2 regions of the Leptolyngbya sp. GB1-A1 genome follow, and region 2 is predicted to be linked to the other one. Evidence: riboswitches for the same ligand, from Rfam matches in the RefSeq annotation. Region 2 holds a riboswitch; the other holds the start of a gene.

Region 1 (14,900 bases), on a different contig from region 2:
CTGAACATTCCCAATATTATTGCTGCTGCCCTGACCCGCAATGCGACTGCGATTCATCCGGGCTATGGTTTCTTGGCAGAAAACGCCCGCTTTGCCGAAATTTGCGCCGACCACCAGATAGCCTTTATCGGTCCCACCCCGGAAGCGATGCGATCGATGGGCGATAAGTCCACTGCAAAAGAAACTATGCAGCGCATCGGCGTTCCCATCGTTCCCGGCAGCGATGGATTGCTCACGGACGAGAGAGAGGCTCTGGCGATCGCCCAGGAAATCGGCTATCCAGTCATTATCAAAGCCACAGCGGGCGGCGGCGGACGGGGAATGCGCCTGGTACGGACGGAGGATGAGCTGATCAAATCTTTCCTGGCAGCCCAGGGCGAGGCAGAAGCCGCCTTTGGGAACGCAGGCGTGTATCTGGAAAAGTTTGTTGAACGTCCGCGCCACATTGAGTTTCAAATTCTGGCAGATAGCTACGGCAACGTGATTCACCTGGGCGAACGCGATTGCTCGATTCAGCGTCGCCACCAAAAGCTGCTCGAAGAAGCCCCCAGCCCAGCCCTCACCCCCGAACTGCGCGAAAAAATGGGCAGTGCTGCCGTTCGAGCGGCTCAAGCAATTAGTTATATCGGCGCGGGCACAGTCGAATTTCTGCTCGATCAATCGGGCAATTTCTACTTCATGGAAATGAACACCCGCATCCAGGTCGAACACCCCGTCACTGAAATGATCGTCGGGCTGGATCTGGTGGCAGAGCAGATTCGGATTGCCCAGGGCGAAAAGCTCAACCTGACCCAGGATCAGGTGCAGCTTCGGGGGCACGCGATCGAATGCCGCATTAATGCCGAAGACCCCGACCACAACTTTCGTCCTAACCCCGGACGCATCAGCGGCTATTTGCCCCCCGGCGGCTTTGGCGTGCGGATGGATTCCCACGTTTACACCGACTACGAAATTCCGCCCTACTACGATTCGCTGATCGGCAAACTGATCGTGTGGGGACACAATCGAGAAGCGGCGATCGAGCGAATGCGACGGGCACTCCGCGAATGTGCGATCACCGGGCTTTCAACGACGATCGGCTTTCATCAGCGGATTCTGGACAACCCGCAGTTTTTGAAAGGGGAAGTTTACACCAATTTTGTCGAGCAGATGATGCAATAAACGGCGGCTACAAGGATTCCCCATTCCTTTAATATATGTAAAGAGAACCTTAGGGGACGGGCGGAATGCGAGTTGCGATCGTTGGTGCAGGATTGGCAGGTCTGGCGGCAGCAGTAGAGCTGGTCGATGCAGGGCACGAAGTTGAGATTTTTGAGGCGCGATCGTTTGTCGGCGGCAAAGCCGGAAGCTGGATCGACGCAGACGGCAACCATGTAGAAATGGGACTGCACGTCTTTTTCAACAACTATTACAACCTGTTTGCCTTGATGAAGCATGTGGGCGCGTTTGAGAATTTGCTGCCCAAGGAACACGTTCACAATTTCATTAATCGCGGCGGGCAGGTCGGCAAACTCGATTTCCGGTTTTTGCTCGGTGCGCCGTTCCACGGGCTAAAGGCATTTTTTACCACCGAACAGCTCTCGCTGATCGACAAGCTGCAAAATGCGATCGCCCTTGGCACAAGTCCTGTCGTTCCCGGTCTGGTGAGCTATGACCTGGCGATGCAGTGGATTCGATCGCTCGACAACATCAGCTTTGCCGACTGGTTTCGCCGTCATGGTGGCTCTGAGAATAGCCTCAAGCGGATGTGGAACCCGATCGCCCTCGCCCTGGGCTTTATCGACACTGAGGAAATTTCGGCACGCTGCATGCTGACAATCTTCCTGATGTTTGCGACCAAAACCGAAGCCTCACGGCTGAATCTGCTGGCAGGCTCCCCCGACGAATATCTGCACAAGCCGATCGTCAAATACCTGGAAGACCGGGGCACAAAAATCCACACCCGTCGCCAGACGCGCCGCATTTTGTTTGAGGAACGCGACGGACAAACGATCGTCACAGGTTTATCTATTGCTCAGGGCGACACCGAAGAAACCATTACCGCCGATGCCTACCTTGCCGCCTGTGATGTGCCCGGAATTCAGCGATTGCTGCCGCAGGAATGGCGCCAGTGGAAGGAGTTTAACAACATCTACAAGCTGGAAGCGGTTCCGGTCGTCACGGTGCAAATGCGCTTCGATGGCTGGGTCACAGAAATGAATGATCCGGCTTTGCGAAAGCAGGTCGATCGCGCCGCAGGCATGGACAATTTGCTCTACAGCGCAGATGCCGATTTCTCTTGCTTTGCAGACCTGGCACTCACCAGTCCCAAGGACTATTACCGGGAAGGGCAGGGTTCGCTGATGCAGGTAGTTCTCACTCCCGGCGATCCGTTTATCAAAATGAGCAACGAGGAAATTGCTCAACACGCGCTGAAGCAAATTCACGATCTGTTTCCCTCATCCCGCGAACTCAATATGACCTGGTTTGGCGTGGTGAAGCTGGCGCAGTCCCTCTACCGCGAACAGCCCGGCATGGACCCCTACCGCCCATCCCAAAAAACGCCAATCGCCAACTTCTTCCTAGCAGGTAGCTACACCGCTCAGGACTATATCGACAGCATGGAAGGCGCAACCATCTCCGGCAAGCAAGCTGCTGCCCGCATCCTCGAACCCACCGGATACAAAGTTCAGGGAGCCGGACTGTTTAAGTATTAGGCGATTTAAGGATTAGGCGATTGGCAAAGCCCAACCTCCCTCCTCCAAACCCCTCCCCCGTTAGATTTAATCAAGGGACGAGGGGTTGAGCATTTTTTGGGCGGATCGCTCCAGAAGGCTCATCAATTTGCCTTGCACAAACGCATCCCGGACGATCGAGTCACCTGCGCTCTGTTACTGGCGATTCGCTTCACGTAAAACTTGTCGATCGTTTTACTCACTTGCTTTCTTGTTCCCATACTTCAGATCTGCTCTTTTTCATCAGGCGGAATGGGCAGAGTTCGTTAAACCTGCTCACGAGAACTGGTTTGAGGCGATCGAGCTTTGAGGCAATGAAGGGGAGTTACCCTGAATTTTTCTACCTAACTAGCCGAATCGGGATCTTAGACGGAACCATTTCTGCCTATATCGCTACTTCAGGAGCTTAGACGGAAATATTCAGCCCAATCAGTAGTTATCCGGCTTCGTTTCCGGGTGAGGGCGCAGCTAGAAACCATCTGTGGGGTAGTCAGAGTTAAATGCTGCTATTGATTACCTCAACCTCAAAGCACATCGCTCATAATACTTCTGTTCCGAAGTGGAGGAGTTGAATGCGAAATTTTTGGGCATTTGGTTGGGGGGCTTTGGTTGGGGGGCTTGGCGGACTGATAGGTCTGGGTGGTGCGGAGTTCCGCTTACCCGTTCTAGTCAGCGTTTTTAACTATCGAACTCTACAAGCAATTATTATCAATCTCATCGTTAGTTTTGTTACAGTGGCGTTTTCGTTCATTTTTCGAAGCGGCGTTGTGAGGCTGGAAAATGTTGCTGCGAACTGGGCAGTGACCATCAACATTCTGGCAGGCTCTCTAATCAGCTCTTATGTTGGAGTTCATTATGCAACTCGAATCAACGAACGAGTATTAAACCGAATTGTCGTCGCTTTTCTGATTTTTCTTAGCGTTGTGCTGGTCGGGCATAACCTCATTTTCAGTCTTGAGAGTTTGCAACTACCAAGCCTTTTAAGAATCAGCTTTGGATTTTTGGCAGGAATCGTAATTGGCATATTCAGCAGTATGTTGGGTGTGGCAGGTGGAGAGTTGATTATCCCAACAATCATTTTGCTATTTTCCGTTGATATTAAGCTGGCAGGAAGTTTGAGCCTTGCGATTAGCATTCCGACAATTTTGATGGGTCTGTTTAAGTACAGAAGCCAACAAAGACTTAAGGAAGTTAAAACAGAGCAAAGATTTATCATTTCAATGGCATCTGGTTCAATTTTGGGTGCATTTATTGGCAGTAATCTTTTAAGGTATGTATCAAGTTCTCTGTTGTATCTAATCTTGGGCCCAATTCTACTATTGTCAGCGTTGAAGCTGGCGCAGCACAAGCCAGCCTCATAACAACCCCCTTACAGCCGCAAGTCGCAAGTCATTGATGCTGAGTTCAAGGTTACTAGCGCCTAGGGGAACGTTGTACTGCTTAAGATGTCTGTGGCGACGATGGTTGAAAGTTTGCCTATCGGGATTCATGGTTCAGTTGCTTTGCAGTTACTGGCATCCGACGGATTACTTTGAGGAATCTGTGTGTCAGCAATATGCTTCAAACCCCAAGCAGTGATGACTTTCAAAACAGGACGCAAGCTTTTTCCCTTCTCGGTGAGTTGATAGTTCATTCGACGGGAATGGTTACTGTAAGGCTGCTTTTCTGCTAAACCTAATTCTTCAAGCAGTCTGAGGCGGTTTGCCAAGATATTAGTCGAGATTCCCTCAGGGGATTCTAAAAACTCTTCAAATCGTTGCTTTCCAAAGAACATCATGTCTCGGATGACAAGTAACGTCCAGCGATCGCCAATCAAATCTAGCGTACAGGAGACAGGGCAAGAAGAGCGTTTTGGCTGGATCATGGCTAGATATAGCAGCTTAGTTACTTGCATTTTACAAGCTATTCTTGCTAAGCTACAGCCTAACTTGCAAATTAAAAGCTAAACATGGACACAACGGCACAGAAGCAACTGTTTGAGGTCGAAATTCATCTACCCGTTAGAACTTACGATATTGATTTTGCGGGTGTTGTCAACAATATTGTTTACGTTCGTTGGTTAGAAGATTTACGTTTAGAGATGCTAGCCCGTCATTTCCCGTTGGACGAACAACTCAAAAATGGAATTGCGCCTGTCATTGTGCAGACAAAAATTGATTACAAGCAGCCCATCAAAATTTCTGACGTTCCAACCGGCAAGATGTGGATCGAGATAATGGAATCGCTGAGATGGACTGTTAATGCAGTGATCTCTGTCAATGGCAAAGTAGCGGCTCTTGGTGAACAAGTTGGTATTTTTGTTGATTTACAAAACAACAAGCCGATCCGTATGCCAGAAAGATTAAAGCAAAAGTATCAAGAGTTCGTGGCGTAAGCAATACAACAATTGAAGTTTGAGGTAATCTGCGACGAGTAAAGCGGCTTGTGTGCTGAAGAAAAGTGTGCTGAAAAAGCAGGAAACAGGTCAGTATTTGTCTCATGCTTTAAGATGACGATCGCCCAATTGATTACAGAATATTTGTAACCCTGAAACAGCAGAATGGTTTCGAGAATGATTTCCTGATTCAGGAATGCCTAAATTTTTAACTTTTAGTCATTTGAGTGGCTAAATCTAAAAATCGCTGGACAGTTGGCGTGACGTCCAATTTACGGCAAACGATCGCCACTTCTGCCTGGGGTGTTTCTTCCTGCAAAGGCTTGTAGATCACCCCCGTTCGTTGCAGGTTTTTGAGGGAGACGGGGACGATCGCAATCCCAATTTCGGCGGCGACTAAGCTAATAATCGTCTGCATCTGAATCGCTTCCTGTACAACGGTGGGACTGAATCCGGCTCGCTGACACAGGCTGATGATTTGGTCATACAAGCCGGGAGCCAGCGATCGCGGAAACAGAATAAATGGCTCGGCAGCGATCGCCTTGAGCGAAATTATCGGCTCCTGGGCAAACAGATGGCGATCGGGCAGTGCCAGCACCAGAGGTTCCTGAAAAATAGTTTGCACCTGTAACAGCAGATCGTCGATCGGCGGACGCACCAAGCCCACATCTAATCGACGATCGCTGAGCCACTGAAGCTGGTGATCGGTCGTCAGTTCATGCAGTTCTAGCTTCACTTCAGGAAAAGCCGCCCGAAACGATCGCAGAATCGGCGGCAGCACGTTATACGCCGCAGAACTGACAAACCCGATGACGAGTTGCCCCTGTTCGCCCCGGCTAACCTGCCGTCCAGTCTGGATTGCCTGCTCAAGCTGATAAAGCAGCCGGCGACTTTCCTGCAAAAAAACGGCTCCGGCTTCGGTCAGGGCGACCGATCGCTTTGTGCGGTGAAACAGCTGAAAACCCAGCTCATTTTCTAACTGCCGAATTTGCTGACTCAACGGTGGCTGGGCAATATGCAACCGCTCGGCGGCACGACCAAAGTGCAGTTCCTCAGCAACCGCGACAAAGTAGCGTAAATGGCGAAATTCGATCGGCACAGATCCTAAACGCCCAACGCTTTCTGAATCTGACGCTGCATTTGTTCGCTTTCGGTAGAAGGCTCCAGACAGCTCAAGCCTTTGCAGACCATTGCCATTACACCGGGGGGCAAGTGTGAGTCGAGGCGAAGGGCGATCGTTGGCAAGTACTGCTGAGCAAGGTTTGCGATTTCGTCAGGCGTGGTTCGGATCAACGTCGGATAGCGGAACCAGTCCAGCCCACTCACTAAGCTAGGGCAGGCTTGCGGAATTTGCTCAATCACAGTGCTAAAAGCTTGCAGCGTTTGCTCGGCGCGATCGAAGCATTGCAAATCTTCCGTGAGCAGAAACAGCCGGATCAGGTTCATCGCGGCGATTCCATTTGCAGAAGGTGTGGCATTGTCACCGTAGCTGCGTTCCTGCACAACCAGATCGCTCACTGCATCGGTGTTGTAGTAGCCACCCTGCTCTCGACTCCAGAGAAATTCTTCAAACTCACACTGCACTTCCTGGGCGCGAGCGAGCCATTGTTGACCGTCCTGTCCCAGACTCAAGCTTGCCTGATGCAGATCAAGCAAAGCTTTGATGAGTAGCGCGTAGTCTTCCGATTGAGCAATGACGCTGACCTGCCCGTCATAGTTGAGCCGATGTAGACGGTGATCCTGCCACTGGTAATTCAAGATGAACTGTGCCGCCCTGACTGCCAGATCGAAATACGCCCCGTTTTGCAAGACTGCAGCCGATCGTGCCAGTCCCGAAATCATCAGACTATTCCAGGCGACGATCATCTTGGTATCGGTCACCGCCGGAATACGTCCTTTCCAGGGCAAAGTTCTTGCTTGCTGGTTGTTTTGTGCTGGGGGAAATGTGGTGGTGTCCAGAGCAGAGGCTCCGTAGCGCACGGTAAATAGTTTTTCTAGCGCGGCTACTGCGATCGAAGCAAGTTCACCGCTCCTCGATCGCTGCAAAACGTTCTTGCCTTCAAAGTTGCCAGCCGGACTGACGCTAAATTCGGCTTCCAGAATGGTCAATTCTTCGGGCGTGAGAATCTGCTCTAGTTCTGAATAGCTCCAGACATAAAACGCGCCTTCTTCTGGTTCACGATCGTCTGGACGAGGAAAACTATCCGCATCCTGCGCCGCATAAAAGTACCCTTCAGGAGCGGTCATCTCGCGCTGAAGCCACTGGACGGTACCGTCGATCGATCGGGCAAAGGCAGGTTCCTGAATTCCGATCGCCCACAGCTCCGCCAGATACTCAATGATCTGCCCGTTGTCATAAAGCATTTTCTCAAAGTGAGGCACTGTCCAGGTCGGATCAACCGTATAGCGATGAAACCCACCCGCCACATGGTCATAAATGCCACCCAATGCCAGATCCATGCCGCGCTGCTGGCAAACAGCCAGTCGATTCAAATCCGGGTCATTGTGCTGAAACCGAACACTATGCAGGGCAGTCATCGCGTGAGGAATCATGGGAAATTTTGGCCCCCCTCCCTTCGCGGCTAGTACCGTCAGACTGACCCGTAGCCCTTCCTGCAAGCGTTCTTCAGAGAGTTCGCCATTTCCCTCGATCGTCGCGCCCTGCTTCAACCGTTCCCGCAGCTCGTCCGTCACTGCCTGAAGCTTGACTGCCTCGGTGTCGTAAAAATTTCGGAGTGCCTGAATGACCTGCAAAAAGCTCGGTCGCCCGTACTTCGCCTCTGGCGGAAAGTAAGTTCCCCCATAAAAAGGCAGGAGATCGTGCGGCGACAGAAACACATTCAGGGGCCAGCCGCCTTGTCCCGTCATGAGCTGGAGTGCCTGCATATAAATGCTGTCAATGTCCGGGCGTTCTTCGCGATCGACCTTAATTGCCACATAGTTCGCGTTTAGATAATCGGCAACGATCGGATCAGAAAACGCTTCGCCCTCCATCACCGTACACCAGTGGCAGCTAGAGTAGCCGATCGACAAAAAAATCGGCTTGTTCTCCTGTTTTGCTTTCTCTAATGCCTCATCGCACCACGACCACCAGTCGATCGGGTTATCGGCATGTTTGCGGAGATAAAGGCTCTGAGTCTGAGCGAGGCGATTGGTCATAACAGCAGCCGGAACGCTTCACTGTTGAGTCTAGCGTTTTAGCTTGATTTACGAAGGGCTGATGACAAAGGGCTGCTTGCCTCAGTCATTTCCTATAGAGTTGCCTGCTGCGCCGCTTGCTCCGCAGTTTCCCGCAGGGGTAATCGAATATATCCCGCAGCCACACTCTCCGCCACAATTGCTTCGACCCACTCCCACAAATCAGGCGTGCCCTGCTTAACCGGTTCCATCCGCTTCCAGACCTGATCGATCGAAACGCCGTGTTTCTTCCAGGTTCCGCCTGCCGTTTTGTAGTTGTGCAAGAGGGGCTGAATGCGATCGAGTGCAGCCGCAAATTGAGCCGTTGCCGTTTCCCGCGCTTCAAACTCTTCCCATAAAAGACGCAGCTCGGCTTCCAGATCCGGCGGCAATAAGCCAAAAATGCGATCGGCGGCACGCTGTTCTCGATCGGCTTTGTCCAGATTGCCCTGCACGTCGTAGCAAAAGGTATCGCCTGCATCAATTTCAACCAGATCGTGAATCAGCAGCATTTGAATCGCGCGGCTCATGTCTGTTCCCGCAGGGGCGTACTCTGCCAGCACGATCGCCATGATTGCCAGATGCCAGGAATGCTCTGCGCTGTTTTCCTGCCGTGATGCATCGACCAGCAGGGTTTGCCGCAGGATGTGCTTAAGGCGATCAATTTCCAGGATGAATTGAATTTGTTGGGTGAGTCGTTGCTGCACGGTGGGAGGTGGAGGGAGGTGGGCTGACGCTTTATTTTAGTGTGAATGGGGGTGGGAGATGAGGGGGTGAGCGTCTTGATCGCGTTTAGATTGAATCAGTGGGTATGTAGGGGGTTTGATTAGAATGGGAGCAGGCACTTTTTCACCACACGATTGCCCCTATGTCTCTTCCCAAATCTCTGCTGGTCGGTTTAACTTCTAACGACTTTCGCCATCCGCTCGATCGTGAGGCAACTCAGGCACTCAAGCAGATTCCGGGGATGGATTTAGTTGTGCGATCGGTGCTTGGACCTGTGGCAGAACGATTCTTCTATTTAGAAAATATTGCGTCTAGCATTTTGGTGAGCGATCAGCAGTTGCCTCATTTACATCAGCTGCTGCTGGAAGCCTGCAAAATTCTTGACCTGGAACCGCCTCAGCTTTATGTGCGGCAGCATCCGGTTCCCAATGCCTACACTTTTGCAATGCGAGGCAAACAGCCGTTTATTGTGCTGCATACATCGCTGATTGATATGCTCACATCCGAAGAAACCCAGGCAGTGATCGCTCACGAATTGGGGCATCTCAAGTGCGAACACAGTGTTTATATGACCCTAGTGAATGTGCTGGTGCTGGCTGCCGGACAGGTTCCCTCCTGGGGTGCGGTGCTGGCACAGAGTTTGCAGACTCAGTTAATGGAATGGGTGCGCTGTGCAGAATTTACCTGTGATCGCGCTGCGTTGCTGGTTGCTCAAGAGCCGCGTGTGGTTGCCTCGGTGCTCATGAAACTAAGTGGCGGTTCGCCTACGCTTGCCTCTCAGCTCAATCTGGATGCATTTTTAGCACAGGCGCGATCGTATGACACCATGACCACCGATGATGTGGGCAAGCTGCTGCGCCAGATGCAAACCACGCCGCTAAGCCATCCCCTCCCGGTACTTAGAGCTAGAGAAGTCGATCGTTGGGCAAGCAGCCAGGAATACGCAGGGATTCTCCAGAAGCGATCGATGCGCTATAATGATGAAGCTGAAAAGGGCGGATGGCGAAACTGGTAGACGCACCACACTCAAAATGTGGCGAGGTAACCCCTCATGGGAGTTCGATTCTCCCTCTGCCCATAGACTTAAGTAAATTACTAAAATTAAATTAGTAAAGAAGTGAATTAGTAAAGCTGAATTACTCAAGCAAGATTAAATTCGAGGAGGGTTCGGATCATGGCTCAACGGTTGAAGCGATGGGAATCTCCCCGCAAGCAGGGCAGAAACGATAAAGGAAAAGGCGGCAGTGCCCGACAGCGACAGCTCCGCAAACAAACTCAAATGCTGCGGAAGAAACTGAAGGACGGCAACCCATCTAATCAAAATTCAAACCGATCGGGGGAAGGGACACTATCTCTTCCCTCTTTTTTTATTCAATTCCCTCTCTTTCAATCCACTTTGTTCACTCCACGCCCAACACACTTACCAGCAATGCCTTTTGAGCATGCAGCCGATTTTCTGCCTCGTCCCAGACCCGCGATTGGTTGCCTTCGATCACGCCGTTTGTAATCTCCTCGCCGCGATGTGCCGGAAGACAGTGCAGCACGATCGCCTTTGAGTCGGCTTTATTCATCAGGTCTTCATTCACCTGGTAGGGCATAAAAACGGGAATGCGGCTGTCTGCCAGATCTTCCTGTCCCATACTCGCCCAAACATCGGTGTAAACAATTTGTGCGCCCTGAACGGCGGCTTGCGCGTCCTGAGTGAGGGTCACTTCGGTTCGATCGCCTGCGATCGCTTTTGCCTGCTCCAGAACTCCGGCGTTTGGTTCAAAGCCAGCAGGAGCAGCAACCCGAACGTTCATACCGCTTAAGGCACAGCCCAACATCAGGGAGTTTGCCATGTTGTTGCCATCGCCGACATAGGCAAGCGTTAAACCGTCGAGCTGTCCAAATTCTTCTTTGATGGTCTGCAAGTCGGCTAACACCTGACAGGGATGCTCCAGATCGGTGAGAGCATTAATCACGGGAATTTTGGCATAGCGGGCAAAGGTTTCAAGCTCCTGCTGCTCGTAGGTGCGAATCGCCAGCACATCCAGATAGCGATCGAGCACTCGCGCTGTATCTTCCACGGGTTCTCCCCGGCTCACCTGGGTGACGTTGACGTTGAGATCCAGTACTTGCCCGCCGATTTGATACATAGCCGCCGAGAAGCTAACTCTGGTGCGTGTCGAAGCTTTGGTAAACAGCAGACCCAGAATCTTTTCGCAGCGCGGGTTGAGCTTCTTTGCTTTCAAGTCGATCGCCAGATCCAGCAAATCCCGCAGTTCTGCCACACTTAAATCCGCCATGCTTAGTAGATCCCGCCCATTTAATGTCGCTACGCTCATTTCTGAAGCTTGATAGTAGGGGTTTCTTGAATTCCGGAAACTAAAACCCTACCAGATTTTCTGCGATCGTGCAGTGTTCAATTCAACTCCTGAGCAATTCTCGTTTTGTCTCAGGAACTTTTTCCTTCTACCGCCTGGGGGCTTGGCTCGGCAAACTGAATTCGAGCATCAGCAAAGAGGGAGCCGTTCTTATCCCGCTCGCCTGAATAAATCTCCAAAAGAAATCGAATCGGATTACAAGTGTTGGCACAGCCGCTGGCAGGCTCAGGCTTTGTCCGTTTACTCAAGCAACTTACTCAAGTAACGACTGAAATTTGAAGTACTTTGCCATACCTTCAAGCTAGCAAACCGCTTTGTTACCTCTCAACTCGACTTAAGCTTCAAAAACTGTTTGCGTACAATGCGCTTACTTATTCACTCGATCGTCTTTTTTCGGGAAACTTCACCATTCCTGTACAGTTCTCCTCACTGTCTCCGGGTTGAGGTGCAAGACATAATCAAAACATGAGGATTAAACGTTTCAATTACCCCACACAAGATAGAGCGATGTTAGTGAGATATTGGAATCCTTGGCGCGAAATGGAAACGCTCCGCCGTCAAATGGATCGAGTGTTTGATGAGATTGCAGTACCGAGCGAATATAGCTGGGCTCCGGCGATCGAACTACATGATAGCGGTGAAACATTTACGCTGAAAGCTCAACTTCCCGGCATGGATGTGAAAGATATCAACGTTGAAGTGAGCCGTGAAGCAGTTGCTCTCTCCGGTGAGTATCGCAGTGAGCAGCAGGGCGAAACCAACGGCATTATGAAGTCCGAGTTTCGCTACGGTAAATTCCGCCGCATTGTGCCGCTTCCGGTTACTGTGCAGAACGATCAGGTTCAAGCCGAATACAAAGATGGCATCTTGACCCTGACGCTGCCCAAAGTCGTCGAAGTTCGCAACAAAGTGGTGAAGCTGAATCTGACAGACTTGGCTCAGCCTACGATCGAGCCGACGACCGAACCCGCGACAGTAGCCGTCACCGGATCGAATGAGGCACAGGCTACCGAAGCCAACAGCTAAGAGCTTGAGCGGTTTTGAGCCGCCTCTGGAGTAAGCGACACGCAAATTAGACAAATTAGATTTGAGTTAAACAGATAGCGCAATAAGCAGGAGGTCGATCGCCTCTTGCTTTTTTGTATTTTTGTATTGGTACACCATTTTTGTATTGGTACACCAATGGTTTAATAAACCAATTTTTATCTATCCTCGATGCATCAATTTTCTGCATCAAATCATAATTTCTGCATCAAATCCTAAAGCTAAAGCTGATATTACTCCTGCTAAACCTGCCTTGACATTCATATTTACTGCACTCACCTGCACTCACCGTTCTTCAACCAACTTTATTGAAATTATTTACAGCGTTTATTTCTGCGTTCGACTTAGAGACGCAACGTTTGTAATCAAAAATTCGCAAAATCGATCGCCTACCTTCGGCTGAATAAGCAAACACAATGGTGAAAGCAATTCGATTGCTTTAGCAGTAGAGAGATTGACGGACGCAATGGGTGATGTTAGTATGGATGCACTTCAAATTAATCTCAAACAGTCAGCTTAATTCAGTCTCACCCTAACCAAAGAAGACTGAAGCGGAGGAACCAATATTGGGGCGTATCGCAAGAAGGACACCTCTCAGTCCTAGCCCGTCAGCTAACTCCGTCGGCATTGAGGGGAGACTGAAGCTTTTGGCAATTTGTCTTTGGATAACCGTCTTTGGGCAACCGTGCTAAAGCTCGTCAGTATCCTTGACTGTTGGACAGTGGTTCCGTTGTTCTGTCCACCTTCAACCCTGAGGAGTTCAGGATGGTTGTACAATTTGTGGGTTCGATCGCCGTTGCCGGACAAGCAGCCTGGAGGCGTGTGCAGCCAGTCGTGCTACAAGAAACTGTGCTGCTGCCTGCGTTGGGATTTGCAGGTCTGATTTTGCTGTGGTGGATAATTGCCCTGTTTAACAGCGACCTGATGCCCACCCCGCCAGAGGCACTTCAGGCAAACATGGACTATTTGCTGCATCCGTTTTATCGTCGTGGTCCTGGCGATTTGGGAATTGGTTGGCTGTTGATGGCAAGTTTGCGGCGCGTTTTGATTGGCTTTAGCCTAGGCGCACTGGTTGCAATTCCCGCCGGATTTCTGATTGGGATGTCGCGTCAGGCAATGCTGGCACTCAATCCGATTATTCAAATCCTGAAGCCCGTTTCGCCTCTGGCCTGGCTGCCGATCGCCTTGGCAATTTTTAACCTGGCAGACCCTTCTGCGATTTTCGTCATCTTCATTACGTCGCTCTGGTCAACGATTATTAACACTGCACTTGGCGTATCCAGCGTCTCCAAAGATTATCTGGATGTGGCGAGAGTCCTGGAAATGCCTCAGTGGAGACGAGTTATCAAAATTATTCTGCCTGCCAGTCTGCCCTATATCTTCACCGGGCTGCGCATTAGCCTGGGCATTGCATGGCTGGTGATCGTCGCAGTCGAGATGCTGACCGGAGGTGTAGGCATTGGCTTCTTTGTCTGGGATGAGTGGAGCCGCTTGAACCTTAGCTCGGTCTTCCTGGCGGTGGTTGTAATTGGGCTAACCGGGCTGATTCTGGACTTTATCGTGGTCAAAATTCAGCAGTTTGTCACTCGTCGTCGTTTTCGATCGCAGTCGGCAGCCTAATCAAGTGGGGAATCCGGGGGTGAGGGGTAAGTGAGCAGGGGATAAAATCTCTCGATCGCCCTTGCGTCAGAGCTTCCTAATCTACTTCATCAGCTTTGCGTCAATCATTTCCACAGTCTCTCTACCGTCTGTTGAATCAGGTTGAGCAGCAAGACGCTCCCCATTTATAGAACGAACCGCAAAACCCGCTCCTCACCTCCCCATTCTCTCATCCCTCCGACTTTCCATCCTTTATCCACTCCCCACTCCCCAAACCAATATGAACCACGATCGTCTCAATCGACGTGACTTCTTAAAAGGATTCGGAGCTTCGGTCGCTGCAACGACGCTGGCTTCCTGTGCGGTAAGTGCGAATAGGGCGCCGCAAGGACTGCCGCAAATGGCGGCTGAAGTAGAACCGATCATCGATCCCCAAACGCTGGAAAAACCGAATTTAACGATTGGCTATGTGCCTGTCAATGACTGCGCTCCCTTTGCGATTGCCTGGGAAAAAGGCTTCTTTCGCAAATATGGCTTGAACGTGAAGCTTAGCCGCGAAGCAAGCTGGGCAACCTCACGAGATGGCGTAATTTTTGGTCGGCTGGATGCGTCACCCGTGGTTTCAGGAGCCGTGACCAATGCCCGAATTGGCGCAGAAGGTGCGCGCCATGCCCCGATGTGTGCCGCAATGACCATCCACCGCCATGGCAATGCAATGACCATGAATCGTGCCATGTGGGAATCGGGGATTCGCCCCTGGCATGAGTACAAGGGTGATTTGGAGGCATTCGGGCGGGATTTCCGTCGCTATTTTGAAGGTCTGCCCTCGGATCAGCGAATTTGGGCAGTGGTTCTCAGTTCGGCGATTTATGAATATTTCATTCGCTATGTCTCGGCTGC
Region 2 (14,900 bases):
AGATCTGATCGCCTACGGCAGATGGTTTATCTCGAATCCCGACTTGCCCAAACGGTTTGAGCTGAATGCCGAATTGAACCCCTACGATCGCAACACGTTCTACGGCGGTGACGGCAAAGGCTACACTGACTACCCTGCACTGGAGCGGCAAATCGCCTAGCTTACGTAGAAACAAAAAATCCCCAGCCAAAGCCAGGGATATTAATCAGGGTGCATCTACCACTACAGTCTTCCGGTATTTCACAATACATCCGGAAGATTTTTTCATATTGAGAACTATCACACGACGTAAAGAATCATTACCACTGCAAACGCCTGAAGGCGCATGGGGACAGGGTTCATGGCAACTTAGTAAATGGCAACTTAATCAGGCAACTTATAAACAGTCCTTGTAAAAAGCTCCTGTAGACGTTTCCTTCTGGTCTGGGTCACGCAGTTTAGAAACCTCCATGACAATTAAGCTCGTTAAATCCTTTTCTTCCCCGATTAATTCTTCCCAAGCGAGTACCCAAGCGAATGCGGGTCAAAAAAAGCTGTGGATGGCTGCGATTAAACCGCCGATGTATAGCGTGGCAATCATGCCGATCGCTCTGGGAAGTGCCGTTGCCTATGCGGAAAGCCAAACCTTTAACCTCCCCATTTTTCTCACCTTTGTGGTTTCCGCGATCTTGATCCTTGCCTGGGAAAACGTCAGCAATGATGTCTTTGATGCTGAAACCGGAATTGATCGCAACAAGCATCACTCGCTGGTGAATTTGACAGGAAATAAAACGCTGATTTTCTGGATCGGCAACCTGCTGCTGACGCTTGGGATTCTGGGCATCGTGTCGATCGCCTGGACCCAGCGCGACTTTACAATTTTGGGAATTATTCTGCTGTGCTGCGGGCTGGGGTATACCTATCAGGGTCCGCCTTTCCGGTTGGGCTATCAGGGACTGGGCGAAATTCTTTGCTTCTTCAGCTTTGGTCCGCTTGCCGTTGCTGCTGCCTACTACAGCCAAACTCAAACGTGGTCTGTCACAAGCCTCGCAGCCTCTGTCATTCTCGGTATCAGCACCAGCTTGATTCTGTTTTGCTCTCACTTTCATCAGGTTGCCGACGATCTGGCAGCCGGAAAACGATCGCCTATTGTCCGCCTAGGCACACAGCAATCGGCTGAACTGCTGCCCTGGGTCTGCGGGAGCCTTTATGCACTAACGCTGCTGGGTGTGGGGCTAAGCATCTTTCCTGTATGGACGATCGCCATTTTTGCCAGTCTACCGACCGCGTATCGCCTCTGTAGCCACGTCGGAAAAAACCACAATCAGCCCGATCGGGTCAACAACTGCAAATTCATCGCCGTCTCGCTGCACTTCTGGAGCGGCATTCTGCTCTGCCTGGGCTTTGCGATCGGCTAATCCCTCATTCCCCCATCTCCTCACCTCTCATCTCCCCATCTCCTCATGCCCCACCCCACGCTTCCTTTTCTCACCGACCTTGAATACCTTCCTTACCTGGACGACGAAGGACAGCTCATCGATCGCCCCTTTGGGATTGGTGTCTACGCGATTTTCGATCAGGCGAAAACCCTGCAGTATATTGGCTACTCGCGAGATGTGACACTGAGCCTCCGGCAGCATCTCGTTCGTCAGCCGCAAAAATGTTACTGGCTGAAGGTGCAGACGATCGAACGACCTAGCCGCACGTTGCTGGAAGACATTCGCACCGCCTGGATCAGCGAAAACGGCACTGTCCCACCGGGAAATGCTGCGGAAGAACCGCTCTGGAGCCAGGCGATCGATGCAAAAGAACAAATGACTGCTGAGGAACAGGCTGCCTTTGCCGCGATCGATGACCTCGGAAAAACAAAACTCCTGAAGCAGATTGCCCGTCGCGTCGAAGCTGAAGTGCTGACCCAGCTAGAACAGCGCGGCGTGAAGATGGCGGTTCGCTTTGATCCGAAACTGAAAGAAGAAGGGCTTTTGAGTTTGAAAAATTAGAAATTTTGTTTAACCTGTTTCAGTTAAAAGGGGGTTTGAGAAATGCTGAATGCTGCCCAAACCGCCCCCCCTAATCCCTCATAAATCATAAATAAGGGACTTTGAGCCGAAAAAGTGAAATCGAGACACTTGAAATCGAGACACTTACACAACCCGAAAACCCACAACCTGAAAACCGAGTCGGAAAACTTATGCTTATCCCTCTTCTGTCACTCTGCGCATAGGTAAATTAGGTTAAAGGGGCTGAACGTTAGGTTGCTGAGCATGATTGAGCAACGAGAACCAGTTGCCACTGTGGGCTTCATCAATGAATACTGTCAAGCCTACCGCCACCTGTTTGAGGATGTCAGGAGTTTTGAGCAGTTCAAGTTTTTGCACGTGGGCCTGTTGAGTGGACTAGCGCGTAAAACCCTACCTGCGATTGCTCAACTCGTTGGTCTTCAAAACGCTCAAAGTCTCCATCATTTCCTGCGCGGTGGTGTCTGGAGCGTTGAGCAACTGAGGGCAGTTCGCCTGAGCCTGATTGCACACACCGTTGGAGAACGCCGCATCGGGTTGTGCCTCGATGAGACGGGTGATGTCAAAAAGGGGCAAGCAACTGACTACGTTGCCAAGCAATACATTGGCAACATTGGACGTTTGTCCAATGGCATTGTTTCAGTTAATGCTTAGGCAGTGGTGGACAAACTCACCTACCCATTGTTGCTCAAGAGCTTCAAGCCCAAATCCCGGCTCGAACCCGATGACTCGTACAAAACCAAACCGCAACTTGCCATTGAAATTCTACAAGAAGTCAAAGCATTGGGCTTCGAGGTAGAGCTAGTTTTAGCGGACAGTTTGTATGGCGAAAGTGGGGATGTGATCAATACCATCGAGCAGTTCGGATGGTCTTACATTGTTGCCCTTCGCTCGAATCATGGTGTGCTTGTCGGACCGGGACAGCGAGTGCGCTACAACCGTTGGCGAGCATACGATCAGGCGCAGGTTGGACATCCCACCGAGCGCCGTCACATCCGCGAAATCATCTTCGGTGCGCGGCGCAAAACGCGCTACTTCCAAATTACCAAAGAGGGATAAATAACAAAAAGGCACGTTCTGCAATGCAATAAAAAATCCTCCATCTAAGATGAAGGATCAAGCTTTGTTTGAAGCACTGCCATTTTGACAGCGTTAGAGGAAGTTCGGGGAAATCAAACCGAGATTTTTAACTATGGCAACCACTCGACGATCGCTTCTTCCTTAGTATTTGTATTGCGTTCGGGCGTGGTGCGCGTAAATTCCAGGTGAACCGATCGCGTTTGCTCACCGTCGGCGGCAACTGCCATGATCGGGAAGTGAATCATGCCGTCCTGGAAAGACATCTGGAAACGGAATGTGCCGTCTGGATTGAGCTGAATTGGACGACCGCCGATCGTTACGGTAGCATCGGGTTCAGTTGCGCCATACACAATCAGTTCAGCATCGGCAATCAGCCAGAACTGACGCGGACGCATCGACGGTGAAAGCCCTGCTCCCGACATGCCCATGCCCGACATGGTATACATTCCTGCCCCGGACATGCCCATCCCCGAAGTTGTGTACATTTCTACCCCGGACATGCCCATCCCCGAAGTTGTGTACATTCCCGCGCCCGACATTCCAGCCGCACTCATGCCCACGCCAGACATCATACCCATGCCGGAGGTGGTGTAAGCTGTGCTGCCCATCATGCCTACCCCAGACATTCCCGCGCCCGACCTTCTAGCCGCACCCATGCCCACGCCGGACATTCCCATGCCAGAGGTGGTGTAAGCTGTGCTGCCCATCATGCCTGCGCCCGACATTCCCATCCCGGAAGCCGTTGGCACTGCCCACTTGCCTACCCCCGATGGGAAAACATAGGAGCTGATTGCCTCTTCGGGAACCTGCTGCATCGAACCAAATACAGACCCTGCAACGCGCTGCGTCTCGGCAGACTGCGCCATTTCAAACACGCGATCGTAAACAGGACTAGCAACGCTTGCCACACTTGCCAACTGTCGGGTCGGATGAGGAAGCTCCTTCACCGTCTTGCCGCGCAGGTCATCTTCCCAAACAACAGTGATGAACTGGTCATCGATCCAGTCTGAGGGATAAACAGGCGGAATTCGCACCGGAGCCGATCGCGCCAGCATCAGCCAGCGACCGTCAAACGCCACGTAGCCAATTTCCACCACGTAATCTCGATCGCTTACCGGAATTGGCAAGTACCACTCCCGCGCCAGTTCGTCGCATTCATATTGCTGTAAGCTGTGCGGACGCTGAATTTCAACATTGATATCAGTCACGTCATAAAACCGCAGTGCCAAACGCACGCCCCCCTGCTGGCGCAGTTCTTCTTTTCGAGCCTTAGGAATATCCCAGTAGGCATAAGCCCATTGCGGGTCACGGGGCAGCAGCATGATGCGGGTTTCGCTATAGCCATCTGGCAACTCAGGCAATCCCTCATCTACAACGGCAAGAGCTAAGGCTGCCTCAATTTGTTCAGTTTGCTCTACATCAAGCCCAACATCAAATTTCGCTGCTTCCACTTCTGCCTGTGCTTCTAAAGAACGAGTTGAACTGGAAACAAACCGCGCCCGCTGAATTTCCTGGATTGAGCTAAGCAACTGGTCTTTTCTCATGCGGCTATAACGCGAGATGCCCAACTCGCTCGCAATTCGGCGGAGCTGCCGGAGGGTCATTTCTTCGATCGGCGGACGTTCTGTTGACATGGTCAGACCTCCAGATGTCTATCGTTTGAGCATGAGTGCCTTGATTCAAAGCTGAGAAAGAGAACAGAAACGACTGAATAAAGCTGGGAGTTCAATCCAATATCAAACCCATCAGTCTTTGGGATCGCAGGGGATCAATGTGTCCCTATCTTGCAGAAAATCAGCCTAAGAATCAAGTAGTTCAAAGCCTGATTCTAGTGAGATCAACGGAAACTCAGCGATCGGAACAGCAATAATGTCATGATTTTCTGACAAATGCCCGTTTGGGATCGGGTTGTGGGATCGGCAATATCAAGGTTTCATGACATTGCGAGCCAACTGTGAGTTACGCTAGAAGCCCTGAAAAACGGAATGTAAGAAAGTTGTCCTTCCAGAGTGCTGGGAATCCCTATCTGCTTAGAGGAGATGCTCACCCCAATCGTCTGCCGTTGCTTAGCAGTCGATCGCCTGAATAGGTGTTGTAGGGTACGCAGTGCTTTTGCTTGTCGGCAACTCTCTATTTGCACAAGCCGTCTAGACTGTCACAATGGCTAAGGCATATTGGCCATGCTAAGGCTGACTCTAAGACCTGTTCATTTTTTACACACCATCATGTCTACCGATCGCCCCACTCAGGAACCTGCACCCCAACCCGATTCTCGGCAAAGTCGGCTGATTAGCAGCGTTCTGGCTCCGGCAGTTCGGCTGTGGCTGCGATCACAGGTTGAGTCTGTCGCAGATCTGCAATTTCAGCTTGAAGGAGGCGATCGACAACTCCTCTCAGGCTATGTGCCAAAAGTGTCGATCGCTGCACGGCAGGCAGTTTATCAAGGGCTCCATCTGAGTCAGGTTGCGCTGACAGGCGAAAATATTCGCGTCAATTTTGGGCAGGTTCTTCGCGGCAAACCCCTCCAATTGCTCGAAGTCGTCCCGGTCTTTGGTAATCTGACGCTCCACCAGCGCGATCTCACCGCTTCGCTTCAGGCTCCCCTGCTGGCAACTGCGCTATCCGACTTAATGACCGCTCTATTTCAGCCCGAAACGCGCCACCTCTTGCCCCCGGAACTCACTGCTGCAATTGGAACAGGTACGATTCACATCACTCAGCCCCAAATTGAACTCGGCAATCAGCAGCTTATCCTTGGCGGCATTTTGGCAAGTGCAATGAATAATTCCCCCGTCCGAGAACCTGCGATCGATTCGCTCCAACAAGGAACTGCTTTGCCTCGCCTCCCCTTTTTGCTGCGAACCGGAATTACGCAATTCAACGGCAGCCAGCTTTGCCTTGATCGTCCCGAACTGCTGCCCACGCTCACCGCAACCCAGGGAACTCCACTGCCCCATCTCCATCGGTTTGCGATTGATCTCGGTCAGGAAGTCGAGATTCAGGAACTCCTTTTGGAAGCGGAAAGGCTGGTGTGCCGGGGGAGGGTTAATGTAGTACCAGCGTAAGAAGTTATCGCGATCGGGTGCAGTAAACCTGCCAGCTCACCCCTCATTTCCTCATCCCCTCGGCTCCCCCGCTTACTAACTCCCGCTTATCAACTCCGGTTCACTAACTAAAGAAAAAACCTCCCCACCATATAGATCGCCGCCGTCAACAACTGCATCAGCATGACCGGAATCCCGTATCGCAGAAAAGTTTGGAACGGAATACGCTTGCCGTGCTGTTCTGCAATTCCTGCCGCCACAATGTTAGACGATGCACCAACGAGCGTTCCGTTACCGCCCAGCGTTGCACCGTACATCATTGCGTAAAACAGGGGCAGGACTTCAGTGGGAAACTGCCCGTTAAAGTCGGGAGTTAGCACTTCTGCGCTCACCAGCCCCACGTTAACGACATACTGCTTCAGCAGAGGAACCATTGCCACGACCAGGGGAATATTGGGCACGACGCTGGAAATAAGACCCACAAACAGGAGCAATGCCAGGGAACCCAGCAAGATATTTTGACCGAGGATGACGGCAAGAAGTCCTGATAAATTTCCAATAATGCCTGTTTTTTCGAGTCCGCCAATCAGGACAAAGATGCTCATAAAAAACAGCAGCGTACTCCAGTCAACATCGCGCAGAATATTGTGAACGGTGTCGATTTTGCTTTGGTGTGCCAGCAGGAGAGCCAGGGCAGCACCGAGCAGAGCAGACGCAGCCGGAGAAACGGGAATTGGCAGCAATTCGCCTGCCACAAAAAACACGAGTACCGCAACCACAATGATTCCGCCGAGCGCCAAAACACGGGGATGATTGATTTTGGGGTGGGGCAAGTGTTCCAGGTCGGTTAGCTGCTTATGCCAGATAGGGGAAAACAGGAACGGGGTCATGATCAGCAGGGTGACGATCGCCGCCGCGCCGCCCAGACTGAGCTGTGTGAGGTAATCCAGAAAGCTGATATTGACTGCATCCCCTACAATAAACGTTGCCGGATCGCCCACCAGCGTCAGCAGCCCGGCACTATTTGCCACAAACACCATCAAAATCAGCAGCGGCACAAAGTCAACGCCTACTTCCTGTGCCATCGGCGGAATCAGCGGAGCCAGAAGCATAACGGTGGTTGCATTCGGCAGCACGGCACAAATCGGCGTGGTAATCGCAATAATGCCAATTAGCAGCCGCTTTCCCTGCCCCTTTGCCAGGATGACTATCTGGGTCGCCAGGTAGTCGAAAATTTTGGTGGGTTCAAAGGCACGCACCAGCACCATTACGCCAAAAAACAGTGCCAGCGTCGGATAGCTGCCGCCCACGTAGTCGATCGCCTCAGTCAGCGTCATGACGTTGGTAAACACCAGCAACAGCGCGCCCAAAAAAGCTGCAACTGTAAGGTGAATCCATTCGGTCATTACAAACAGGATCACGCCCAGAAACGCTGCTCCTGCGACCCATGCCTGCCAGTTTTCCATCTTCCCCGCTTCTCCGATAAGACGATACAGACTTGGGAAGCTGAGGAGCCAGATCTTTGCAATCACTCATTCCAAAAATTCATCCCGGAAATGTCACAAAAATGCTGTCTCTGCTCAGTCTTCTCCCTTTGCCGACGGAGTTAGTTGACGGGCTAAGGCTGGGAAATGCCCTTTTGCAATCGAGACTCAACGCTAAGCTAAAACCCAGGCATTATCCTGACCGCAAATACGTCCCAAAAATTGATTCCTCCGTTTCGATTGCGCCGATCGAATGAAGGCGGTCGAATTAGGCTGACTTGATTCCAGCGATTTGAAATTAGGGAAATCCGATAAATTGCCGATCGGAGGTTTCGCCTTCGGGTCGGGAAAAAGCTCCTTTATTCCTTACTGAATTCAGCAATTCAAGCGGATTTGATACGAAATCACCAGGATTGGCTCAATCGTAGCACTGGTTTTCCGGGCATCATACCATTCTTGGTTTGAATGCAGATTTGGCAGCGATCGTACCGTTTTGCGATTTGCAGACTTGATGCCTGCCCAAATCCCCTTTCCTGAAGTCGATACAATCAGCCGATACAATCAAGGGAATTGCTTTTTTCGCTTGAGGCACTATGCAATTGAACTGGCAATTAAATTTGTGGCTCGCTGTGTTTACGTCTCCCGGACCTATGATCGGACCCCTGCCGATCCGCTGGTATGGATTGCTGATTGCCTCAGCCGTGCTGATCGGGGTGACGTTATCGACCTATTTGGCAAAAAAACGCGGTGTCAATCCAGATTTAATGAGCGATCTGGCGATTTGGCTGGTGGTGGCAGCGATTCCGGCGGCACGGATCTACTATGTGGCGTTTGAATGGGACAAATACGCCAGCAATCCCTCAGAGCTGATTGCAATCTGGCATGGGGGCATTGCGATTCACGGCGCGATTTTGGGTGGCATGATCGCCACGCTAATTTTTGCGAAACTGAACAAAGTTCCCTTCTGGCAGCTTGCCGATCTGGTGGCTCCGTCTCTGATTTTGGGACAGGCGATCGGGCGATGGGGCAATTTCTTTAACTCTGAGGCATTTGGCAGACCCACGAATGTGCCCTGGAAATTGTTTATTCCTCCGGCGCAGCGTCCTCCCGGCTATACGCAGTTTGAGTATTTCCATCCCACATTTCTCTACGAATCGCTGTGGAATTTGGGGGTGTTCGCAATTTTGATGGTGCTGTTTTTCCGGGGGCTGCGCGGTAAGTCTTCGCTGAAGCTGGGAACCCTCTTTCTCACCTATCTGGTATGCTACAGCCTGGGACGTTTCTGGATTGAAGGACTGCGGATGGATAGCCTGATGCTCGGTCCACTGCGAATCGCTCAGGTTGTGAGTCTAGTTGGAATTGCGATCGGGGCGATCGGCTTACTATGGCTCTATCCGCTCAACCGATCTTTGCCGGATGTCGTGTCGATCGCAGAAGTAAACGAAGCAGCGCGAGCAAACGCTCAGGATTCGGACAAAAGCCAGGTATAAATTGATTTTGATTTCTTTCGTAGTAAACCTCACCCAAACCGCTTATCCACAGCACCTGCCTGAGGATCTACCAAAGCACTTTCGTAAAACAGAAAAGCCCTAGAGCAATTTCCAGGGCTTGAATCAGGGTGCATCTATACCCTACTTTTACCGATGAACGGTCAAATGGGGGAATTTACGGATGAGATTTATCTAGTTTTTACAGAAGTTCTTGCTTTCTCAAAGTTTTTACAGGAACGACGCAGTGCTGTGCGACAAATTTAACTTTTGTGTGATTTCATAGAGCCGAATCAACCATGACGACTGAATTTGAACATCGATCAATACCCGCTGAAGATCAGTCTACTATTGCCCCGGCAGTGTACATTGTGGGGGCGGGACCCGGCGACCCAGAGCTTTTGACCCTGAAGGCATATCGGCTGCTGCGTCAGGCAGAGGTCATTCTGTTTGCCGATTCGCTTGTGCCGACTGCGATGCTGCAAATGGTGCATTCTGACGCGGAAGTGATTCGGACAGCAAACAAAACTCTGGAAGAGATTTTGCCCGTTATGGTGGATCGGGTGCGATCGGGTAAATCCGTTGTGCGCTTACACTCGGGTGATCCGAGCTTGTACGGAGCGGTGCATGAGCAGATGCAGGCACTTGTCGCTGCCGAGATTCCGTTTGAGGTGATTCCAGGAATCAGTGCGTTTCAGCTTGCCGCCGCCAAACTCAAGGTCGAACTCACCGTGCCCGGGCTGGTGCAGACCATCATCCTGACGCGAATTAGCGGACGCACCCAGGTTCCCGCCGCCGAAGAACTCTCCTCGCTTGCCGCGCATCAGGCGAGCTTGTGCCTTTACCTCAGTGCCCGCCATGTGCGCGAGGCGCAGGAAAAACTGATGCAGCACTATCCGCCCGATACACCCGTTGCGGTTTGCTTTCGCCTGGGCTGGTCAGACGAGCAGATCTGGATTGCCCCCCTGGCAGAAATGGCAGACCTAACCGAGCAAAAAGACCTGATTCGTACCACGATGTACGTCATCAGTCCGGCACTGCGATCGATTACCCCAGAGGGGAAACTGCTTCACGATGCCCCAGACCCAAACGAGCAGAATTCCTATCGATCGCGCCTCTACAACCCAGAGCATACTCATTTGTTTCGTCCCCGCTAATGGGTTAACTATCCCGTGCAGTTTTGTCCCGGTACAATGGAACGAATAGAACAAGAACAGCCCAGAGAACTTTGGGAAGTCACGACTGGGAAAGTCACGGCGATGTCCCGAACTGCCCCCTCGCACTGGAGGATTTAGGAGGCAACGCAGGACGTTGAACACTTTCCAGGGATGGTTCCAGGCTGAGCGGACACGATCGTTTGCTTAGGAGCAGGCACAATGCCTTCAGACTCATCTTCAGATGCAAATGCAAAAATGCAGCAGCTCCGTACGGTTAGGAAAAAGCTGCTGGCACTTCACAAAGCATTGCTGGACTCGGAAAAAGGAATCTACGAGCAGTTTTACGGCAGAATTCAAACCACAGGCGAATATTTTCGCTTAGTCACCAGCCACGATTGGTTTAGCTGGCTGCGTCCCATTTCGCAGTTTATTGTCCAAATGGACGACGTGATTCATGCGAAAGAACCGATTGCCCCTGAAACGATCGATCAACTCTTGCAGCAAGCCCAACAGCTTATGCAGCCTGATGCGGAAGGAACCAGCCTTAACAAACGCTATCTACACGCGATTCAGCGCGATCCGAATATTGCCCTGATGCACGCTGATTTCACACAGCAGTTTGTTTCCCAGTAGAAGGGAAGTAAAAGGGGGCTTGAGGAGTGGCAAGTCTCCGACATCGCCCCTGCAATTTCCCTTTCTAACCTCTACTTCGGGGGGCTTTGAGACTCTTGAAACTCAAATCAATCCACTCAAATTAATTGGAACTTGCTGGAATTCAAGACGAGTTAGGTTCTAATAAGAACGAATGCCAAACAGCAGAATATAGAACAAAAATCCTGACAAAATGCCGTAAGCGCAGGATAGAAGCGATCGAAACGGAAGGTTACGCGCCAGCAGCACCCACAGGCTCAGTGTTGTGGATAAACAAAACATCCCAAACAGCATGCCGTAGCGACTGTCTGGACCCACAAAATTGACAAAAGTGAGAAGCAGAACAACCCATCCGGCAAACAGAAAATAATACTTAAAGTCGGAAGCAGGTTGAGGCGATCGAAACGCTCTGGTAAAAAATGCGAGATAGGCAATAAGAATGGGCGGCAGGGCAGCGGTTGCCAGACTGCGAACACCAAACTCGACATTAAGGCTAAATGCCTGAATTAAAAGACTTAGCAGCGTTCCGCCTAGAACAGCATTAGACAGGGAAACAACAACACGGTTAAGCGCGTAGGCGATTGGATGCGTTCGCTTACGAACTTCTTCTTCAGCCAGTTCTTGAGAGGATCTCACCATTGTTTTTGGGATTGGAGGATTGCAGACAGAACGTTAAGCCAATGCTTTGTACCTATTCTTGAATGAAGCGCATTGTTTCGCCACTGTCGCAGGAGTGACGCGAGGGTAACAGCAAAGCCGTTCTGTTCCTACTCCAGATTGACGCATCGAGCGATCGCATCAGCCAAAAGGCGTTTGGGCCATGCGGGTTTCTACCTGCAAAACAAGCTTGCCGACCTCTGCTTTCATTTCACGAATGCGAATCTCCATGCCCTCGTACTGAAAGTAAGGAAGCTCCATGAGCTCTTTGACGCGCTGCATCATTGCCAGCATCAACTCTAGTGAAACTGCCCCGCCCCCATGACACTGAAACGACTCTAACAGCACGGGTCGATCGCCAATTTTATGATAGGCAGTTGCTGAAAAGCGGATGTGATGAATTTTTCCCTGCTCTGCGGACTGAACCGTAGCATCGATCGCAATTTTGCCATTTCCCGGAAAGCTAATTCTGAGAGGAGGTTGCAGCGCGATCGCGACCCTTTGACCGTTAATTTGAAACTTAAATGGCGGAATGCGGTTGACGATCGCCTGATTACTCATTGCCTGGTTCAGGTCTGCCTCGGTTAGCACGACTCGACTAGTGGCATTGAGAGGCTTATCAAGTTCGAGTTTACCCAGCAGCAGACTGATTGTGTTGAGGTCAAGCTCTTGGGTATGCAGCTCCATTTCCTCAACGCGCAAATCCTGAACCACCATGCCCTGACCCCGTACTGATACAGAGTCAGCCTGCCCTTGAATGACTTTCAGCAAATCCGTGCGGACATCAACTTTAATCTCCTCCGCATTGTCAAGCTGGCTTGAAAGGCCAAGCTGAATTGCCTGGGAAACAAAATGTTCATCAAGGCGCGGCTCTTCGGGCATGGCGGGTTCTCCTACGGGGGTTTAGAGAGCAGTCATGACTTGCAGCAGTTCCGCCGAAAGATCAATTCCAGCATGACGCTTTTTCTGAAACAGGACACCCGCCAGAAAGTAGATATTGGCAGAATAAAAGGCTTTGCGCTGCCTTTGCATTTCGCTGATCCAGTTGCGAACTTTGGGTTCTGAGCTGTAGTAGCCAAACTGGAGCGGTGTCACCATAAAGTCAGACACCTGATAGCCCTGATCGATCGCGTGTTCGATCGTGTCGATCGGATTAGAGTAAGCCGAGATCATCAGTATTACGTTCTCGCAGTCCACCGACAGCAGCTTTTTAGTAATCGTTGCGCCGTCTACCCCACCATGCAGCGCGGGCATACAGATGTCGTCGTCAGGGGCAGGAATGTAGGGCGGATTTGCAATCAGGTACTGAGGATTTTTGGACTTTAATCCTTCAAAAAAGCAGTGATTGTGAACAAAGTATTTGTCGTGAAGCTGATACTGTTTAATTCGGGCTTGTGCCAGCTCGCAGGCAGCCGAATTTAGCTCAAAGCCATGGATCTCACCTGCAAAGGGAGCCTTCAGCAAAGAGTGAATCACAGGACTGCCATCTCCTGCGCCAAATTCTACGGCGGTAATTGATTCTGTTCCCTGATTTAGCAGCATTTTCTCTAAGCACTGAGCATAAAAATGCGACTCTTCAGGACAGAAAAAAACCTTGTTGGGTGAATAGGTTTGTAAATCAGACTTTAATTCTTTAGATAACAGCTTTGTAGATGAATTAGTGGCTGACTCACTAAATGAGGTAGATGAGATAGAGGATTTGGACGAAGCGATCGAGTCCATCCCTTCTTTTAACTCAGTAGCGTTTAACCCGGTGACGTTTAGCAGTGCTTCTTGCATGAAAAATCCTCAGATGCGAATGGACGAACAAAACAACCGGGTAGGCAATCAGCACTACCCACAAGACTCCAGGGACATCCAGCCTTTACAGCACTGTGCCTGCTTGTTCGGCTGCCCGAATGATGTTAACGATCGCGGCTCCTGCTCGATCGCCCAATGCTTTTTCTTGGTCGTAGCCCAGCACAACTTCCCAGGCGTTTTCGGGATACATTTCGGCAAGCGGGAGAGCAACCTGCTGCACCATCCACTGACCATGCCGCTCATCTTCGCGAATGTGCAGTTCCCAGTAGCCCATTGCCGTATCAGAGAGGTTGAGACGCTGGGCAGCAGTCATGTAATCGCGATAGATTGACGGTCCCACGATTTCAAAATAGGTGAGTCCACCGTTGTAGCGCAGGAAGTGCCGCTTGCGCTCGGTCAGTAAAAAGTTGTGGTTCACACAGGCAAGCAGTTCCCACGGAGCCAAGTCGAAATAGCCCTCGGGTTTGGTGTTTAAGCCCAGCTCTGCCATCATGTTGGCGTAGAAAGTCGAGTGCTTTTTGTTGTATCGACCGTTGCCATACTCTTCCATCAGCACCCGAATCAGCATGGCGTGAACTTCGTTGCTGGCTCCGCCCAAGATCCGAGACATTCGGCTAGCTTCGACCAGTCCATCTAGCGAGGCAATTGCCAGCAGCCAACGATAGCCTTCCAGCGACATTTCCTCGCGAATATATCGCTTACTTTCGGTGATTGGCGGCTCTAAATCTGCTTCTGCCCGATCGATCAATGCCTGGTTAATATCAGAAATCTGACGCAGGGCTTCGATGTCTATCTGCGAATTTTCCCAGGCTTGCCAAACGTCCTCAATGCGATCGCGCACCCACTGAATGTAGAACGAGCGCTCATTGCGATAGTTTTGCAGATCATCAAACCAGAACAGGTTTAGACGATTAATTCGATAAAGAATTCGCTGTAAAAACAGGCTTGCAGCCACATCAACCGTATTTCCATAAGCAGTGTCCAGCGCAGTGGCTAAAGCTGCCTCGAAATCATCCACAATCTCAGGATTTTGCTTGATCTGCTGGTCTAACGAATCATTCTCCAGCAAATTCACAAAGGTTTGTTCTGCTGCTTTATAATCTGGTGACGCGATCGCTGTTGAAAAATATCTCGTCTTTTCCTGAATCCAGCGATCGGGACTCAACGTTTCTATCATAGTTCGTTATTGAAATCGTTCTTGCCTATATTTCAACCACTGGCGCAATTCATCAAAAAAGAGAGTGCAAAACCTTATCTTTGTTCTAGAACTGCTGCTGTGTAATGGTTATTAATACCTTATCGAACAGAGGATTTTCTCACCGTCCATCTTTGGGAGGACAAATGAGAGAAAAATGAATATTTCTAAATAAGTGACTTGCGATACTGTAAAAAAATAGTTTTTCCTTTGATTTGCGGCGGTTTTTTATGAGGAAGGCATCCAGCTAGAGGTAGATGGGTGGGGGCGGAGACGGGAAGAGGAGACAAGAGGAGGAGAAGGTGAGGGAAGGCGGGATGGAGAGATAAAGGGAAGATAGAAGAGAGC

What was found. Region 2 has a riboswitch for cyclic di-AMP ahead of NDI45_RS00645 (ArsB/NhaD family transporter). Riboswitches for the same ligand answer to the same signal wherever they lie in the genome.
Region 1: it holds a riboswitch for cyclic di-AMP, as region 2 does, so the genes downstream of both, ntrB (nitrate ABC transporter permease) here and NDI45_RS00645 (ArsB/NhaD family transporter) in region 2, are expected to answer to the same signal.

The regions. Positions count from the first base shown of each region.
Region 1 covers NZ_JAMPLI010000016.1:30,008-44,907, reverse strand. Annotated here, with positions in the region: gene accC (acetyl-CoA carboxylase biotin carboxylase subunit) at 1-1,161, shown strand, start outside; gene zds (9,9'-di-cis-zeta-carotene desaturase) at 1,227-2,696, shown strand; gene NDI45_RS16240 (sulfite exporter TauE/SafE family protein) at 3,287-4,075, shown strand; gene NDI45_RS16235 (helix-turn-helix domain-containing protein) at 4,201-4,578, opposite strand; gene NDI45_RS16230 (thioesterase family protein) at 4,663-5,088, shown strand; gene NDI45_RS16225 (LysR family transcriptional regulator) at 5,297-6,181, opposite strand; gene NDI45_RS16220 (thioredoxin domain-containing protein) at 6,193-8,247, opposite strand; gene NDI45_RS16215 (HD domain-containing protein) at 8,340-8,972, opposite strand; gene NDI45_RS16210 (M48 family metallopeptidase) at 9,134-10,006, shown strand; tRNA gene NDI45_RS16205 (tRNA-Leu) at 9,985-10,069, shown strand; gene argF (ornithine carbamoyltransferase) at 10,392-11,318, opposite strand; gene NDI45_RS16195 (Hsp20/alpha crystallin family protein) at 11,865-12,383, shown strand; cyclic di-AMP (ydaO/yuaA leader) riboswitch at 12,905-13,043, shown strand; gene ntrB (nitrate ABC transporter permease) at 13,167-14,021, shown strand; gene NDI45_RS16185 (ABC transporter substrate-binding protein) at 14,281-14,900, shown strand, end outside.
Region 2 covers NZ_JAMPLI010000001.1:142,070-156,969, forward strand. Annotated here, with positions in the region: gene NDI45_RS00615 (alkene reductase) at 1-160, shown strand, start outside; gene menA (2-carboxy-1,4-naphthoquinone phytyltransferase) at 540-1,397, shown strand; gene NDI45_RS00625 (GIY-YIG nuclease family protein) at 1,443-1,979, shown strand; partial or broken gene NDI45_RS00630 (transposase) at 2,244-3,056, shown strand; gene NDI45_RS00635 (DUF4912 domain-containing protein) at 3,188-4,711, opposite strand; gene NDI45_RS00640 (DUF2993 domain-containing protein) at 5,303-6,142, shown strand; gene NDI45_RS00645 (ArsB/NhaD family transporter) at 6,250-7,587, opposite strand; cyclic di-AMP (ydaO/yuaA leader) riboswitch at 7,703-7,890, opposite strand; gene lgt (prolipoprotein diacylglyceryl transferase) at 8,199-9,095, shown strand; gene cobM (precorrin-4 C(11)-methyltransferase) at 9,392-10,249, shown strand; gene NDI45_RS00660 (hypothetical protein) at 10,469-10,882, shown strand; gene NDI45_RS00665 (hypothetical protein) at 11,042-11,539, opposite strand; gene NDI45_RS00670 (DUF2993 domain-containing protein) at 11,699-12,439, opposite strand; gene NDI45_RS00675 (SAM-dependent methyltransferase) at 12,461-13,336, opposite strand; gene NDI45_RS00680 (iron-containing redox enzyme family protein) at 13,422-14,534, opposite strand.